3 regions of the Peribacillus sp. QJM3NY_7 genome follow, and region 2 is predicted to be linked to each of the others. Evidence: riboswitches for the same ligand, from Rfam matches in the RefSeq annotation. Region 2 holds a riboswitch; each other region holds the start of a gene.
The links. A riboswitch is a leader RNA that binds a small molecule or an ion and turns the genes downstream of it on or off. The one in region 2 is predicted to bind lysine.

Region 1 (5,521 bases), 1.2 Mb from region 2:
AGGGATATCGAAACATTGAATTCATATGACGAACTCGTCCATTCACATGGATGGTCAAAAGAGCGGATGATGTCAGCCATCCACGCCCGCAGCCGGGATAATGCGAGGACACCGATTCAGTGGAATGACTCCCGGAACGCAGGATTCACGAACGGGACCCCTTGGATTAAGGTTAATCCCAATTTTCCCGAGATTAATGCAGAAAAGGCTTACAATGATCCGAATTCCATTTTTCACTTTTATAAAAAGCTTATCCAACTGCGCAAGGAACATGATATCGTCGTTTATGGCCGTTTTGAACTGCTGTTGCCGGATGATGAACGAATATTTGCCTACACGAGATCGTTTGAGGAAGAGAAGTTATTGGTGCTATGCAACTTTAAAGAAGAGCAGGCCTCTTATACTTTGCCTGAAGAGCTGCATGCACATTCTGCCACAAAGCTGATCGGCAATTATGGTCAGGAGGAAGAAGGAATCTCCAGCAAACCCCTGCAACCATATGAATGCCGTGTTTATCATTTGAAATGAAAAAAGGACCTGTCCTTCTCCGGTTAGGGAAGAACAGGTCCTTTGCGTATTATTTTGATTTAAGGTCACATTCCTCTAGCGGAATGATTTTCGTTTTATGCTTAATTTTATAGCCGAACCATAGGACGAAAAATAGAATCAAGCCAATGTAGGAAACGAACATTGAATTCCAGTCGATCCCATCGCTGCTGAAAGCCTGATAGCCTTGTCCGATGATAATGATAATACAAAGGACAAGTGCGAATATAGGCCCGAATGGGAAGCCTTTTGCCCGGAATGGTAGAGCATTCATATCAAGGCCTTGAGCTGCGTAAGCTTTGCGGAACCGATAATGGGCAATCGCAATCCCTACCCAAGTGACGAATCCTGCCATGCCTGAAGCGTTCAATAACCAGATATAAACGACGCCATCCCCGAAAAATGAAGCTAAGAATGCAACGCACCCAACTAATGAAGTCACGATAAGTGCATTCACGGGCACTCCTCTTTTATCTAACTTACCTAGGAATTTCGGTGCTTTCCCATCACGTGCCAAGTCCCATAACATACGGGTTGAAGCATACATGCCAGAGTTACCGGCAGAGAGTACGGATGATAAAATGATCGCGTTCATGATGGATGCAGCAAATGCAAGGCCGGCCCGTTCAAATACAAGCGTGAATGGACTTACGGCAACATCTTGACTCAATAAACGTGAATCCGTAAACGGAATGATCATTCCAATAACGAAAATTGCAAGGATATAGAACAAGAGGATGCGCCAGAAAACGGATCTGATTGCTTTAGGGATATTTTTTTCTGGATCTTCACTTTCCCCAGCAGTCACTCCAAGCAATTCCGTTCCTTGGAATGAAAAGCCGGCAGCCATGAATACGCCTAGAATCGTGAAGAACCCTCCGTTAAAGGGACCTTCGCCCATTGTGAAATTGGAAAAACCGATTGGGTCATTTCCACCCATGATTCCGAGAATGATCAGAACACCCGTAATCAAGAAAATGACGACTGTCACGACCTTGATCATGGCAAACCAGAATTCTGTTTCCCCGAAACCTTTAACGGACATGTAATTGATAAGAAACATAATGATTAACGCAATGGCACTCCAGATAAATGAAGGGCTATCCGGGAACCAGAACTTCATAATTAAGACAACGGCTGCCAATTCGGCGGCAATGGTGATTGCCCAGTTATACCAGTAGTTCCAACCAATCGCAAAACCGAAGGACGGATCGACGAATTTGGATGCATAGACACGGAACGAACCGGCCACTGGCATGAACGCCGCCATTTCTGCAAGACTTGTCATTAAGTAATAAACCATGATGCCGATGACCGCATATGCCACCAAGGCACCGCCGGGACCGGCTGAATGAATGGCACCGCCACTTGCTAAAAATAAACCTGTTCCAATCGTTCCACCTAATGAAATCATCATTAAATGACGCGCTTTCAGGCTCCTTTTCAATTCAGTAGGGCTTGATGCTGATTGTGAATTTGACAATTGATGTTACACTCCTTTTTATTGGAAGGGAACGAAAAATAAAAAAACAGCAGTCGAAAAAGATCGACGGCTGTTTATAATAAACCCGTTTATCCTTCCGAAGATAGCTCCCCACGCTTTTTTAAAAACGTGACAGTGGTGTTCCTATTCGGTTACACCGCCAGCAAGAATATACATGGAATATACCCTAACTTCGGCAACTTATCCTTTCAAACGGAGTCTTTAATTTTCCAGAATCTCGTCCGTTTTACTTTTATAAGCTGCAGCCTCTAACTCATCGGTAAATGAGGAAGTATTCAATTTTCTAAAATCGTTGGCGTCAGTTTGTAGGTGACGTCTGACGATTTCACTCATGAAATTCATGCAATCGCTAATAGATTGCTAGTAATTGAGTAAACTTTACTATATCAAAATTATAAAATAACTTCTGGGATATCGCAATGATTATTTTATGTGGTTATTTTTTCCTAGTTAATGAATGATGGCAGTAAGGAAGAATCAAGTGACGATGTACTAAAATATAGCACATCCTGATAACTAAACGGTTTTCCTTTTTATTAGGGCATAGTCCAGTTTTACATGTTTGACCTCTTCAGGATTCTCAAAGAGATCCACTGCCATTTTCCCGATCCATTCCAGCGGTAAGGAAATGGTCGTGATGTCGAGCATTTCGCCAAGGCTATCATTATTGAAGCCGAGAATGGCCACATCTTCCGGTACCCTAATACCCAATTTCTTAGCGGTAAGAATGAAGCCCGCCGCCGTGTCATCATTCGTGATGATGATGGCTTCAGGTTTATCCATAATCGAATTCCATTCCTGAAACAATTGTTCACCGTCCTTAATGTGATAACTGCCTTCAAACAGCCATTCTTTATTGTTTATCAGTTGATGTTTACTCATGATATCGTTAAAGGCCTTTGTACGATGGGAACTGTTTCTGCTCTTTTTACGGCCGAGGCTGTATCCGATTTTCTTATATCCTTTAGCAATCACGTACTCAAGGGCACAGGAGAAAGCTGCATAATGATCAATGCTGATGGATGAGAATTCAGCCTGGGCGGTATCTTCACATAAAATAATCGGTCCGTATTTTTGATAATCCAAGAGGATTTTCATTTCCGAAATCCTTGAACAAACGATAATGCCATCGAGCTGCTTCATTTGCAGCATATTAAAAGCCTGGATCTCTTTCTCCCTGTCATAATTTGTTTGAAAGATGACGATATGACAGCCAATTGCATTTGCCTGTTTTGTGATTCCGTTAACGATTGCCCCGTAATATGGGTGATTGTTGAAGGGGATGATGACGCCGATAAGGTTGGTTTTTCCTTTTGAAAGATGGATGGCGTTGATGTTTCTCGTATAATTCAAACGATTGATCGCTTCTAGGACGCTCTTTCTTTTATCGGGGCTTACATAAGGATGATCATTCAATACACGAGACACTGTTGAGACAGATACACCAGCACATTGAGCTATTTCTTTAATATTTGTCATGGTATCACCGTTTTTCTTTTTTTATATTGTACAGTATGAAACCCATTTCATGGCAAGGGAACAGTGGGGACTGCTGAAGATTTCTGCAAATAGGGTCTTGTTATGGTATTGGTTTCATCCTTTAAGATTGGTCTAAGTCTTAGAGGAGGAGGAAAACATGATGTTCCAAACTTTAATCACCCTGTTTTTGCTTTGCGGAATCGAATTGGGATTTGCGTACTTGGCCATTTCCTTGAAACAGGAGAAATGAGTGGCAATGCCCGTCAAGAAGTCCGCGGCTTTACGCGTGGAAATCGCGTTTATTCGTGAATTTCACGTCGTTCAGAAATAGCTCCCCCTAGTTATGTTCACCAGTAAAACTCCACAATATAAATATAATTTCATCATACGGAATGACTGACTGTCAGGAAGCTGCCTAGTGGGGCCTCCTGACAGTTTTTGCTGTGTGTAAAAGTCATTCGCCTTTTTGAAATGTTTAAAAATAGTTGCACTTTTTTTGTATATTTGTGTATAGTATAAAATAAGTTGTGTAGAGGAAACTTTTTAGCGTTTGCGACAATGAAAAAAATTTACACTTAATTTTGCACATGGCAAACTATTTTAGAAAGATGAAAAAGGGAGGGAATATGGATGGGTTTTCTTAAATCTATTGGAGGCGTGATTGCTGCATTGCTGGTTTTAACGGGGTGCGGCAATGATACGGCCGAAAGCGATAATGACAATGGCAAGCTGGATGTCGTTACAACAACGGGAATGATTGGGGATTTGGTTGAGAATATCGGCGGTAAACATGTCGAGGTCACAAGTTTAATGGGACCGGGAGTCGACCCCCATCTATATAAAGCGACGCAGGGTGATGTGAAGACATTGGATTCGGCTGATATGATTTTTTATAACGGATTGCATCTTGAGGGGAAAATGACGGATATATTTGAAATGATGAGCAAGGATAAACCGACGATTGCCGTAACGGAAGACTTCAAGGAGAACCAACTTCGCAAAGTGGGTGCAAAGGAGCATGATCCCCACGTATGGTTTGATGTAAAGCTTTGGATCGTTGCGGCGGAGGCAGTTAAGAAAGAATTGATTGCCAAGGACCCGGACCATGAAGCGGAGTATCGTGAAAATTATGAGGAGTACATTCTGCAATTGGAGGAACTTGATAAATATGTCCATGAGGAAATCAATAAAGTACCAGAAGACCAACGGGTGCTCGTTACGGCACATGATGCTTTTGGGTACTACGGGCAGTCATATGGCCTGGACGTAAGAGGGCTCCAAGGGATCAATACATTATCGGAATATGGATCGAAAGATGTGACGGATATGCGGAACTATCTTGTGGAGAACAAAATAAAAGCGATTTTTATAGAGTCAAGCGTACCGAGGAAGGCTATCGAGGCTGTCATTCAAGGAGCAGGTAAGCAGGGCCACAAAGTGGAAATCGGCGGTGAATTGTTCTCGGATGCCATGGGTGAAAGAGGGACGGAAGAAGGAACGTATATCGGAATGGTCCGTCATAACACGGACACCATCGTCCGTGCTTTGAAATAGGGGGGAGAAACTATGAATCAAGCAGCTTTGAAGGTCGAGAATTTAACGATTGCTTATCATAAGAAGCCGGTTGTCGAAGATGTCTCATTTGAGGTGCCGGAGGGGAATTTAATCGGAATCATAGGCCCCAATGGAGCAGGGAAGTCCACTTTGATAAAGGGGATACTCGAATTGATCCCGAAAATATCGGGGCACATCACGATCAAGGGCTCTACTTATAAATCGATGAGGAAGAGCATCGGCTATGTACCACAGCGGGAGTCAGTGGATTGGGATTTTCCGACCAACGCACTTGATGTCGTGATGATGGGCAGATATGGTCATCTCGGATGGCTGAGGCGACCAGGGAAGTCCGAAAGGCATAAGGGGATGGAGTGCCTGGAGAAGGTGGGGATGGCTGAATACGCAAACCGCCAGATCAGCCAGCTATCAGGCGGA
Region 2 (5,521 bases):
AATTGGCGATACAGCAAAAATCGTAAAAGTGGATGTGGATGAAAACCAAGAAACAGCTGGAAAATTCGGTGTGATGAGCATCCCGACATTAATCGTCCTTAAAGACGGTGAAGTGGTCGATAAGGTTGTTGGTTTCCAACCTAAAGAAGCACTTGCTGAACTTATTGCAAAACACGCGTAATAGTAAGATAGCCTAAAAAAAGCTTCAAGTCTGCGGACTTGAAGCTTTTTTCGCTATCTTGATATATAATGATTGTAAAAAAGGGAGAACAGGAGGCTGAATGCATGAATCAACAAATAAAGAATAAACTTGCCCTTCTTCCCGATCAACCTGGTTGTTATTTAATGAAAGATCGTCAGGGAACGATCATATATGTAGGCAAAGCGAAAGTGTTGAAGAATCGTGTCCGTTCTTATTTTACGGGATCTCACGATGGTAAAACATTTCGACTCGTGAACGAGATTGAGGATTTCGAATACATTGTCACCTCTTCCAATATCGAGGCTCTTATTTTAGAGTTGAACTTAATCAAAAAACATGACCCAAAATATAATGTCATGCTAAAGGATGATAAGACGTATCCTTTCATCAAGCTGACTGCAGAACGCCACCCGCGTCTAATCATTACGCGAAAAGTCAAAAAAGACAAAGGGAAATATTTCGGTCCTTATCCGAATGCATTTGCAGCTAACGAAACGAAAAAATTGCTCGACCGCATCTATCCCCTAAGAAAATGCAATACGTTACCGGATCGCGTTTGTCTCTACTATCACCTTGGTCAGTGCCTGGCCCCATGTGTATATGATGTAGAGGAACAGGAATATAAAAAAATGGTCGATGATATCAACCGGTTCTTGAACGGCGGGCATACTGAAATAAAAAAAGAACTGACTGAAAAAATGCTGGAGGCATCGGAAGAACTCGATTTCGAGAGGGCCAAGGAGTTCCGTGACAAGATTGCTCACATCGATATTACGATGGAGAAGCAGAAAATGATGACGACCGATTTCATCGACAGGGATGTATTTGGCTTTGCCTATGATAAAGGCTGGATGTGCGTTCAGGTATTTTTTGTCCGGCAGGGTAAATTGATAGAAAGGGATGTTTCGCTTTTTCCGGTCTACGATGAACCCGAACAGGAACTTCTTACATTCCTCGGTCAGTTTTACGAGATTACGAACCATTTTAAACCAAAGGAAATCTTGCTGCCTGAATCTGTGGATGCCGAAATGGCCGAAGGGCTGCTTGGTGTCAAAACGATTCACCCGAAACGGGGAGCGAAAAAAGACATGCTTAAATTGGCGAATAAAAATGCCTCCATCGCCCTTCAGGAAAAATTCTCTTTGATTGAGAGGGATGAAGAAAGAACGATCAATGCGGTGGAAAACCTCGGGAAACAACTGGGTATCTACACCCCGCATCGAATTGAAGCTTTCGATAACTCCAATATCCAGGGAAGTGACCCCGTTTCCGCTTTAGTCGTGTTCATTGATGGGAAGCCGGAAAAAAGAGAGTACCGAAAATATAAGATCAAGACGGTCCAGGGACCTGATGATTATGAATCGATGCGTGAAGTGGTCAGAAGAAGGTATTCACGAGTATTGAAAGAAGGGCTGCCGCTTCCGGACTTGATCATCATTGATGGCGGAAAGGGACATGTCGAAGCGGTACGGGACATTCTGGAAAATGAATTAGGTTTGGATATTCCACTTTCAGGCCTCATTAAGGATGAAAAGCATAGGACCTCGCAATTGATGATCGGAAATCCGCTTGAACTTGTACCTCTTGATTCAAGGAGCCAGGAATTTTATCTATTGCAAAGAATTCAGGATGAAGTGCATCGGTTCGCGATTACGTTTCATCGCCAGCTACGCGGGAAAAATGCGGTACACTCCCAGCTTGATGATATTCCAGGAGTCGGGGAAAAGCGAAGGAAGCAATTATTAAGGCATTTTGGATCATTGAAGAAAATCAAAGAGGCGACGGCCGAGGAAATCATGGAAGCTGGCATGCCAAAAGGGGTAGCCGAGGGAATCGTTAGAAAATTACAAGAATAATCTTGCTACCGATAAATCTCTATGCTATGATTAAAAGGAATTTTTAACTAGACAACTTAAAAGTGCTGATAGAGGTGCGGAATTCAAGAGTAAAAACCTGGAGAAGTATGAGCTTCCATGAAAGGTTTTGAAAGGGGACGCCGCCGAAGGAAGACAAGACTCATACCTTGTCCTCCTGGTCCGACATTTAATAAATGGCGGATTGTCAGGGTTTATACCCTGGAGAGCTATCTCACTGTGATTACAGTATTAAGATATGTGACCACAGCAATGAGATATTTCTCATTGCTTTTTTTATTGCCTAAAAAGTAGAGAGGGTGCATGAGGATGGCATTAATCGTTCAAAAATTCGGCGGAACATCCGTCGGTAGCGTAGAAAAAATCAAAAATGTTGCCAATCGGGTAATCGAGGAAGCGGAGAAAGGAAATGAGGTTGTCGTCGTTGTTTCAGCTATGGGGAAAACAACGGACCAATTGGTTTCCATGGCGCGTGATATTTCCGGATCCCCGAGCAAGAGGGAAATGGATATGCTATTGACGACTGGGGAACAGGTAACGATTTCCCTGTTAACGATGGCATTGATTGAAGAAGGACATGAAGCCATTTCGTATACCGGCTGGCAGGCTGGCATGCAAACGGAATCCGTTCATGGGAATGCCCGGATTTTAAACATCGATGCCACGAGGATCCAAGCCCAGCTTCAGGAGAAGAAAATAGTGGTCGTAGCCGGTTTCCAGGGTAACGATGCAAATGGGGAAATCACTACCTTAGGGCGAGGCGGTTCCGATACGACGGCAGTTGCCATCGCAGCAGCGCTTAATGCGGATAGATGCGATATTTATACAGATGTAACGGGTGTTTTCACAACGGACCCACGCTATATAAAAGGCGCGCGAAAACTCCAATCCATTTCTTACGATGAAATGCTGGAACTTGCCAACCTGGGGGCTGGCGTCCTTCACCCAAGGGCTGTCGAATATGCAAAAAATTATCAAATTCCGCTTGAAGTCCGTTCAAGCATGGAGAGAGAATCAGGTACGATCATAGAGGAGGAAGCAACTATGGAAGAAAACTTAATTGTACGCGGCATTGCTTTTGAAGACAGTATTACGAGGGTTACAATATATGGTTTGCCCCAATCACTTGGTGCATTATCCACGATCTTCACGACGCTTGCGAAAAACCGGATCAATGTGGACATCATCATTCAAAGCATGACTGCCGAGGATACGACGAATCTATCTTTTTCCACAAAAAGCGAAGATACGGAAGCGGCCTTGATCGTTCTGGAAAATAATAAAGAACAATTGGGATTCGACCGGGTCGAAACGGAGAGCGGATTGGCCAAAGTGTCCATCGTCGGTTCTGGTATGGTATCCAATCCGGGAGTGGCTGCCGAAATGTTTGAAGTGATGGCCAATACAGGCATCCAGGTGAAAATGGTCAGCACATCGGAAATTAAAGTTTCGACCGTCGTCAATGAAAAGGAAATGGTGAAGGCGGTTGAATCCCTTCATGAAGCATTTAAACTTGGTCAGCATGCAAATGTGCTAGCTTAAGTGTCAGGAGTCCAATAAAAAACAGACTTCCGGTAAAAAGGGTAAGTCTGTTTTCAGGGCTCATTAGATTGGATCTCTGGGATCCCATTGGATGGTGAATATCACTTTTTTTGCGCGGCGTTTGATTTCTTCCGTTGATTCGCTGAGGAATTTTTTTTGCAGTGAAAACTGCTCGGCAAGGAAACCGGCTTCAAGCTGGAAGTGACAATCAGGGTGTAAATCCAGGCGGCGGCTGATTATTTCACCCGTGAGGGATAATTCCATCTGGTGTTTCGTATACTTCAAGATTTCCAGATTGCCCCATCCAGCGCTTTGGAAAAATTCAATCACTTCCTGATCGCCCTTCAATGGGAATTTTCTTGCTAATTGTTTACCTGCCCAATAGAGGATTTGATTAGAGTCTTTTCCGAGAATATCGTTCAATAGAACTTCTCTGATTAATTCGTACCCGAAAGCTGGAACTTTGAATTCTTCAGTTTGAATTTCTTCCGTTTGAATCTCTTCTTCTATCGCAGCAGCAATATTTTTTTTCATAGTTTATCGCCTCTTTCTGTAAATCTATTATAAACGTATTTCTTTTGCAAATTATACTGTTTTTTATTTATTTAAATAGCAATTGGAAAAAAATGAGAAATTATACCGAGATATTAATAGTTAAATGAGAAATTTATTCAAAATATCATCTTGACAAACAAAAAATACCCAAGATAATCCAATAAAATCTATTCTGAAAAAGAGATTTCTTGTATCCGTTTTCTTGACGCACATAGAAGTCAGGAGTAAAATGGACATGTCACATAATTGTAAAGGAAGTATAGAGGAGTTTTTTGACTCTATACTGTATTTTCACGCGGAGATAAAAGGTAGCCACCAGTTTATCTTTGCATGATTTTTCACAAATTAAGGGGGGGCACTTAGTGGCAAAAAATCGTGAGTTTGGGAATCGCAGGCTTCATTCACTTCTAGGAGTAATTCCAATTGGTCTATTCCTAATTTTTCATTTATCTGTAAACTTTATGGCAACAAAAGGAGAAGAGACTTTTAATGGGGCAGTTCATTTAATTGAGTTTACGCCCGTGAAGATTTTGGTAGAATGGGTCGTCATCTATCTACCGCTCATTTTCCATGCTGTGTACGGAATCTATATTGCCTTTACAGCAAAAAACAATTTAGGCAGATTTAGTTTCTTCCGTAACTGGATGTTCATGCTACAACGCCTAACTGGAATCATAACGTTGATTTTCCTTGTTTGGCATATATGGGCAACTAGAATCCAAGCAGCTATGGGTGCTGAAGTTAACTTTGACATGATGGCAGAGATTTTCTCTAGTCCATTCATGATTGTGTTCTATATTGTTGGTATTATCTCGGCAATCTTCCACTTTGCTAATGGATTATGGTCATTTGCTGTGAGCTGGGGTCTTACAGTTTCACCAAGATCGCAAAGAATCATGACTTACTTTACATTGATCGTTTTCGTTCTTCTTTCTTATATCGGAATCAGCGCAATTTTCGCATTCGTATAAGAAGATAGAGTTCATTTATAAGAATTAGGAAAAACATAGCTTGGCTAATGGAAATAAGGGAGTGACAGAATTGGGTAAAGGTAAAATAGTTATCGTTGGTGGAGGTCTAGCTGGATTAATGGCTACGATCAAAGCAGCAGAGCTGGGACAACAGGTTGATTTATTTTCTTTAGTGCCTGTTAAACGCTCTCACTCAGTTTGTGCCCAAGGCGGAATCAACGGGGCAGTAAATACAAAAGGTGAAGGGGATTCTCCATATATCCACTTCGACGATACAGTTTATGGCGGAGATTTCTTGGCTAACCAACCGCCGGTTAAAGCGATGTGCGAAGCAGCACCATCAATCATTCATATGTTTGACCGTATGGGTGTTATGT
Region 3 (5,521 bases), 760 kb from region 2:
GTAATCCACAAATTGATTAATCATTCCCCTGCCTTTAATCAGATTTGTCATCACAACCAATAAAATCAATAGTAAAGCATAAATTGTTTTCTGCTTCATTTTAAAGTATTGTGAAATCCCTCTTGCAGAAGCCCACATATAGAGACATACACTAGGTACTAAAACTAAGATCCATGTAGCGATTCCTATGTACTCAAACCGTTCAACAAAAGGCATTTGTACAATTCCCCAAAAGGACAATGTTGCCCAAATATATCTACTGATTTGGCCTTCACTGTAATACCCTATTGTCAGGATCGTTACGCATAAATAAAGGAAAACAGAAGTAAGATTTCCTAGTTGCGCCCACTTTTGTGTACTTTTACGATGCTTAACTAATGGATAATACATCATTAAAGTGGAAACGCCTAAATAGCTATATGACATTTGCTTAGATGCAAGGGCCATGTCTTTAAGAGAATGATCCCAAATGGGCAATAGGTTGCGAAAATGTGTGAATTCCAGCGGGAAATAAAAAGTTAGAATTAAATAAGAAGGGATACTGATCCCTAAAAAGCAAATACCGGCGACCACTCTAAACCCACCTAAAACCACATAATAAATTAATAAAGCAAATATGGAGGTCACCATCCATGTGTTAATTTGGGGGAATACCCATGATTGAACGATTTCAAGATAGGATCTTAAAACAGAAATACCCACCATCAGCCAATACAGTATCCAGATGATATTTAGTAAACCGCCAAGCCACTTTCCAAAAAGTCGTTTCTGTATGCCTATTAAGTCCATATCGTGGCGATTTAATAGCTTGTACATGCCCCAAATACCCAATGAAAAGACTACACCGCTTATAATGACCGCCATCCAAGCATCATGGCCAGCAGATTGAATAATTATCCTTTGAAATCCCAGGACCCCTACACCTATCTGAATTTTAACGATTAAAAAATAGACTAGAAATGGTGAGATTTGATCACTTTTATCGTTCATGTAAGAAACCTCCACTCTCACTTAGTCTTTAGAATCTTCCTTGGGTTCTAACCGAACAGTGTCTTCCGTCTGAACCTCAATTGGACGTTTAGCCTGAAGAAAAAATGGTAAACGAATCAAGGCATCCCGCATATCATAAATCCTTGGCGGATATAATGGTTCAAGAAATGGCCTCCCTAAGGAACTTATCCTCAGTAAATGCACAAGCAAAAAACAAAAACTGATAGCTATACCCAATAATCCTAAAAAATAAGCCATGAGCAGGAGAGGAAATCGAATTAAGCGAATGGTATTACCCATTTGATAAACAGGTGTAGTAAAAGAACCAAGAGCCGACAATGCAACAAGAATTAATAGTACATTACTCGTTAGCCCTGCCTCAACAGATGCCGTCCCAATTACAATACCACCTACGATACCTATTGTTTGACCTACTTTAGTCGGCAGTCTAGCTCCTGCCTCCCTGAGAAGTTCGATGGCTAATTCCAAGATTAATGCTTCTAAAATCGGTGGAAATGGAATTCCGCTACGAGAAATTACAAGCGTACTTACTAAATCCTTTGGGATCAACTCATAATGATAAGTGAGAACTGCGACATATATGGGGGTCATTAGGATGGAAAACAATACAGCAAAAAAACGAATAAGCCTAAAGAATGAGGCTATCGTCCAGTTGAGAAAATAATCTTCGAATGCCGCAAAGTATTCAAAGAATGTGGAGGGCCCAAGTAAGCCATGTGGAGCTCCATCCACCAAGATCACTACTTTGCCTTCTCCTAGTACCGCAGCCAATCGATCAGGTCGTTCCGTATCGATAAATTGAGGAAAAGGAGAATTTTTATTATCTTCAATCATTTGTGAAATATAGGAGCTATCAATTATTTGGTTAACCCTTAAATCAGATATGCGCTGTATGACGGTTTCTACATTCTCCTTATTTGCAATTCCTTCTATATGAAGCACAGCTACTCTTGTTTTGGATAACTTCCCAACAATAATTTCTTCAACAGCAAGTTCTGCAATTGGAAGCCGTTTTCGGATTAAATATAAATTCGTATCAAGTGATTCGACCAGTGCCTCTTTCGGACCGACAACACTGAACTCCACCTCTGGAAGTGTAACTTGCCTCGAAGTGTTATTTGCTGCTTTAACTAAAACTGCTTGATCAGATTGATTATTTAATGTTATGGCTATATAACCCATTAACAGCTGACTTTGTAGTTCAGAAGGATTTTTTGTGAAAACAAGCCCCTCTATTGGCAAGTTGTGTACAAGCTCCTCCAGAGTTGAAGAATTTGTATGTAAAAAAGGAAGGAGGTCTCTATGCATTATATCTTTATCAATTAATGTATCGAAAAAAGATACACAGTATATTTCATTTTCAAATTTGAGTGTAAAGCTTGTGAAGTCCTTGGACTTTTGCAGATGTTCGAGTACATCAGTGAAGTCTGTAGATTTATGATTTTCTTGCTTTTTGAAGTCTGTAGATTTATGAATTCCATGCCTTTTAAAGAATGAATATCCTTTCAATAGACTTCACTCCTTTGATTGTAAGATATGGATATTATTAACGAATGGTAGGATTTTATACGCATGAATACTTAGTTGAAATTACCGATTAAAATTAGTGGCCAACTGTAATTCTCAATACATTTATTAGTGATTTTTAATCGGATAAAATGAAAAGGAATCATTAAAGGGAGTTGTAATGTCTACTACTCCCTCGTCCATTGAATATTTGTTCAGCCTATAACGAATAAAGATGAATCCACCCCCATACTCTAGCCATTCCCATAGATTTCTAGCATTCTTAAAAAACTTTATAATTAGGCTTGCAACAGAATGGATTCCCTGTTATATTACAATCAATTAAATATTTTCTTACTTCAATTTTTTTTGAAGTGAGGATAGAGGAGCAAAGACCATTAGTACACATTTTGAGGAGAATGAGATCCTATGACTATTGTGGAAAGGGGAATTTGCCGAAGCGGAAAGAATCTCATGTTCTTGAAGCTGGTTCTGCTATTGAATAAATACAGGACTGTCATATAGGAAACTATATGGAGGGCTATCTTATGCGCGGAAACATTTTTTGGTAAATATTGTTTCTACTGCAGCAGCGAATCCTCGTTGTTGCTTTTTTGCGTTTACTCCTGAATGGCCCTAACCACCTCTGAATATTTTTAAAAACTATACAAAAGGGTGTGAAGTTATGAATTTTGGCCATGTTTTAACCGCAATGGTTACCCCGTTCAATCATAATGAAGAGGTTGATTTTAATGCTACGAGAACTTTAGTAAACCATTTGATTGCTAATGGTTCTGATGGATTAGTAATAGCTGGTACAACTGGAGAGTCCCCTACCTTAACTCAAGAAGAGAAAATAGATTTATTCAAATTTGTTGTAGAAGTTGTTGATGGAAGAGTTCCAGTCATAGCTGGAACCGGCTCAAATAACACGAGAGCTTCCATCAGCTTAACAAAGCAAGCAGAGGCAGCAGGAGTCGACGGAATCATGCTCGTCACCCCCTACTATAACAAGCCTTCTCAAGAAGGACTATTTCAGCACTTTAGCGCTATAGCCCATTCAACATCATTACCGGTAATGCTTTATAATATTCCAGGTCGAAGTGTTGTAAACATGTCAGTGAAGACGATTGTCAGCCTCTCAAAAATCAACAATATCGTGGCAGTAAAAGAAGCAAGCGGTGACTTGGATGCCATGGCACAAATCATAAGCAAAACAACTAGTGATTTTACTTTGTACAGCGGCGATGATGGGTTGACATTACCGGTTTTAGCCATCGGTGGAACAGGCGTTGTTTCGGTTTCTTCACACATAATTGGTAATGAAATGCAAGAAATGATCAATAGCTTTAAAAATGGTGATGTCCTTGGCGCTGCCGCTGCACATCGTACACTTCTTCCAATCATGAAAGCATTATTTGCTGCACCAAGCCCGGGACCAGTAAAATCAGCATTAAATATGCGGGGGTTACATGTTGGAGGTGTCCGCTTACCATTGATCCCTTTAAACGATGAAGAAGAAAGAGCACTGCAAATAGTTCTGCAGCCTAGTAACGCAGAAGCCATTTTATTAAATAAATAAAACTAATGATTCTGGAGAAATTTTAAAAAGCAGTGCATACTCGAAAGAAATGCACTGTTTTTTTTACGACTCAGGAGAAAGAATTTATACTATATATAAAGAATCAATAAGGAGAGAGCCAATGGGGGGTACACACAAACCGAACATTCTTGTATTTAGTCCTATTCAGTCAGAGGTCGATGCTTATGCTGATCATATCCGAAATAGTGGGTTTACATCGGTAAAGACAGCGAAAACTTTGGAGGAAGCAGAAAAATATTTACCAGGCACTGAAGTTATTTTGGGATGGAATTTCCCGACGCAATTACTAAGTAAACCAGTTGCCTCATCTGTTCGCTGGTTTCAATCAATGGGAGCCGGGGTCAATGATTTGATTGCAGATAAATCAATACCTCAAAACATTACAATAACTCGAATTATTGACCAATTTGGTGCTTACATCTCTGAATATGTATTTTCGTTTCTCTTGGACATAGTGAAAGACGGTCCTCGGATGAGACAATCGCAATTGGAGCGGAGATGGGATCCTTTCATTTCTGAAACTCTAAAGGGGAAAACAATCGGGGTGGCTGGACTTGGATCGATTGGCGCTGAACTTGTACGTAAAGCCCGGGCATTTGATATGAATGTGCATGGGTTAAGCTTTAGTGGAAAACAAGCAACACTCGTGGATCTCCACTTTACTCCAGATCAATGGGGTGAATTTGTAAAAGATCTGGATTATTTGGTCCTGACCCTTCCTTTAACGGATTCCACTTATCATATCATTAACCAGGACCTTCTTTTAGCTATGAAGTCCAACGCTTACCTTATCAACGTTGGCCGCGGAGCATTGATAGATGAAGGGGATTTATTATCTGTCATGCGGGAAGGACATCTTCAAGGAGCGGTCCTCGATGTATTTGAGACAGAACCGCTGCCAAAAGAACATGCCTTCTGGTCCATGCCGAATATGTTTGTCACTTCTCACCTGTCAGGGCCAAGTACGATTAACGAAGTGAGCAGCTTTTTCATAGAAAATTTAAGTCGATTTTCAAGTGAACAACCATTAAGTGGAATGGTAGATCGGAACCGAGGGTATTAAACCCAATTAGAATTGTTGTTATTTGCTTGCAATTATTTGTTGAAAAGGCCGCATTCTTCAACAGAGGAAAGCGGCCTACAAACTAAAAGTGAATAATTTGATTTTTTTCAAGGATTATTGAAAGTGGATTTTCATTTGTTTAGCCTTATCTCCCTCTTACAAATCAAAAACCCTCACAAGAGATAGGCTTTTTTCGATGGAGTTACCGTGTGGCTGTACCACCATCCATTTGTTATCTCCTCATGTATCGTTCCATAAGAAACTGGCGCACCCTTTATCAACAAGAGTTGGTGTAGTTCTCATTATATGTAATCGATGTCGAAATGAGTCGATAGTAA

Region 1: it holds a riboswitch for lysine, as region 2 does, so the genes downstream of both, AC0VX1_RS24885 (amino acid permease) here and AC0VX1_RS18780 (aspartate kinase) in region 2, are expected to answer to the same signal.
Region 3: it holds a riboswitch for lysine, as region 2 does, so the genes downstream of both, dapA (4-hydroxy-tetrahydrodipicolinate synthase) here and AC0VX1_RS18780 (aspartate kinase) in region 2, are expected to answer to the same signal.

The regions. Positions count from the first base shown of each region.
Region 1 is NZ_CM149663.1:5,126,331-5,131,851, reverse strand. Features, by position in the region: gene AC0VX1_RS24890 (glycoside hydrolase family 13 protein) at 1-528, shown strand, start outside; gene AC0VX1_RS24885 (amino acid permease) at 578-2,029, opposite strand; lysine riboswitch at 2,126-2,309, opposite strand; gene AC0VX1_RS24880 (LacI family DNA-binding transcriptional regulator) at 2,567-3,529, opposite strand; gene AC0VX1_RS24875 (metal ABC transporter solute-binding protein, Zn/Mn family) at 4,160-5,083, shown strand; gene AC0VX1_RS24870 (metal ABC transporter ATP-binding protein) at 5,096-5,521, shown strand, end outside.
Region 2 is NZ_CM149663.1:3,919,860-3,925,380, reverse strand. Features, by position in the region: gene trxA (thioredoxin) at 1-181, shown strand, start outside; gene uvrC (excinuclease ABC subunit UvrC) at 286-2,058, shown strand; lysine riboswitch at 2,120-2,296, shown strand; gene AC0VX1_RS18780 (aspartate kinase) at 2,386-3,618, shown strand; gene AC0VX1_RS18775 (YslB family protein) at 3,682-4,152, opposite strand; gene AC0VX1_RS18770 (succinate dehydrogenase cytochrome b558 subunit) at 4,536-5,144, shown strand; gene sdhA (succinate dehydrogenase flavoprotein subunit) at 5,215-5,521, shown strand, end outside.
Region 3 is NZ_CM149663.1:4,682,278-4,687,798, forward strand. Features, by position in the region: gene AC0VX1_RS22545 (GerAB/ArcD/ProY family transporter) at 1-990, opposite strand, end outside; gene AC0VX1_RS22550 (spore germination protein) at 1,012-2,520, opposite strand; lysine riboswitch at 2,891-3,069, shown strand; gene dapA (4-hydroxy-tetrahydrodipicolinate synthase) at 3,203-4,099, shown strand; gene AC0VX1_RS22560 (D-2-hydroxyacid dehydrogenase) at 4,221-5,183, shown strand; gene AC0VX1_RS22565 (carbon-nitrogen hydrolase family protein) at 5,486-5,521, opposite strand, start outside.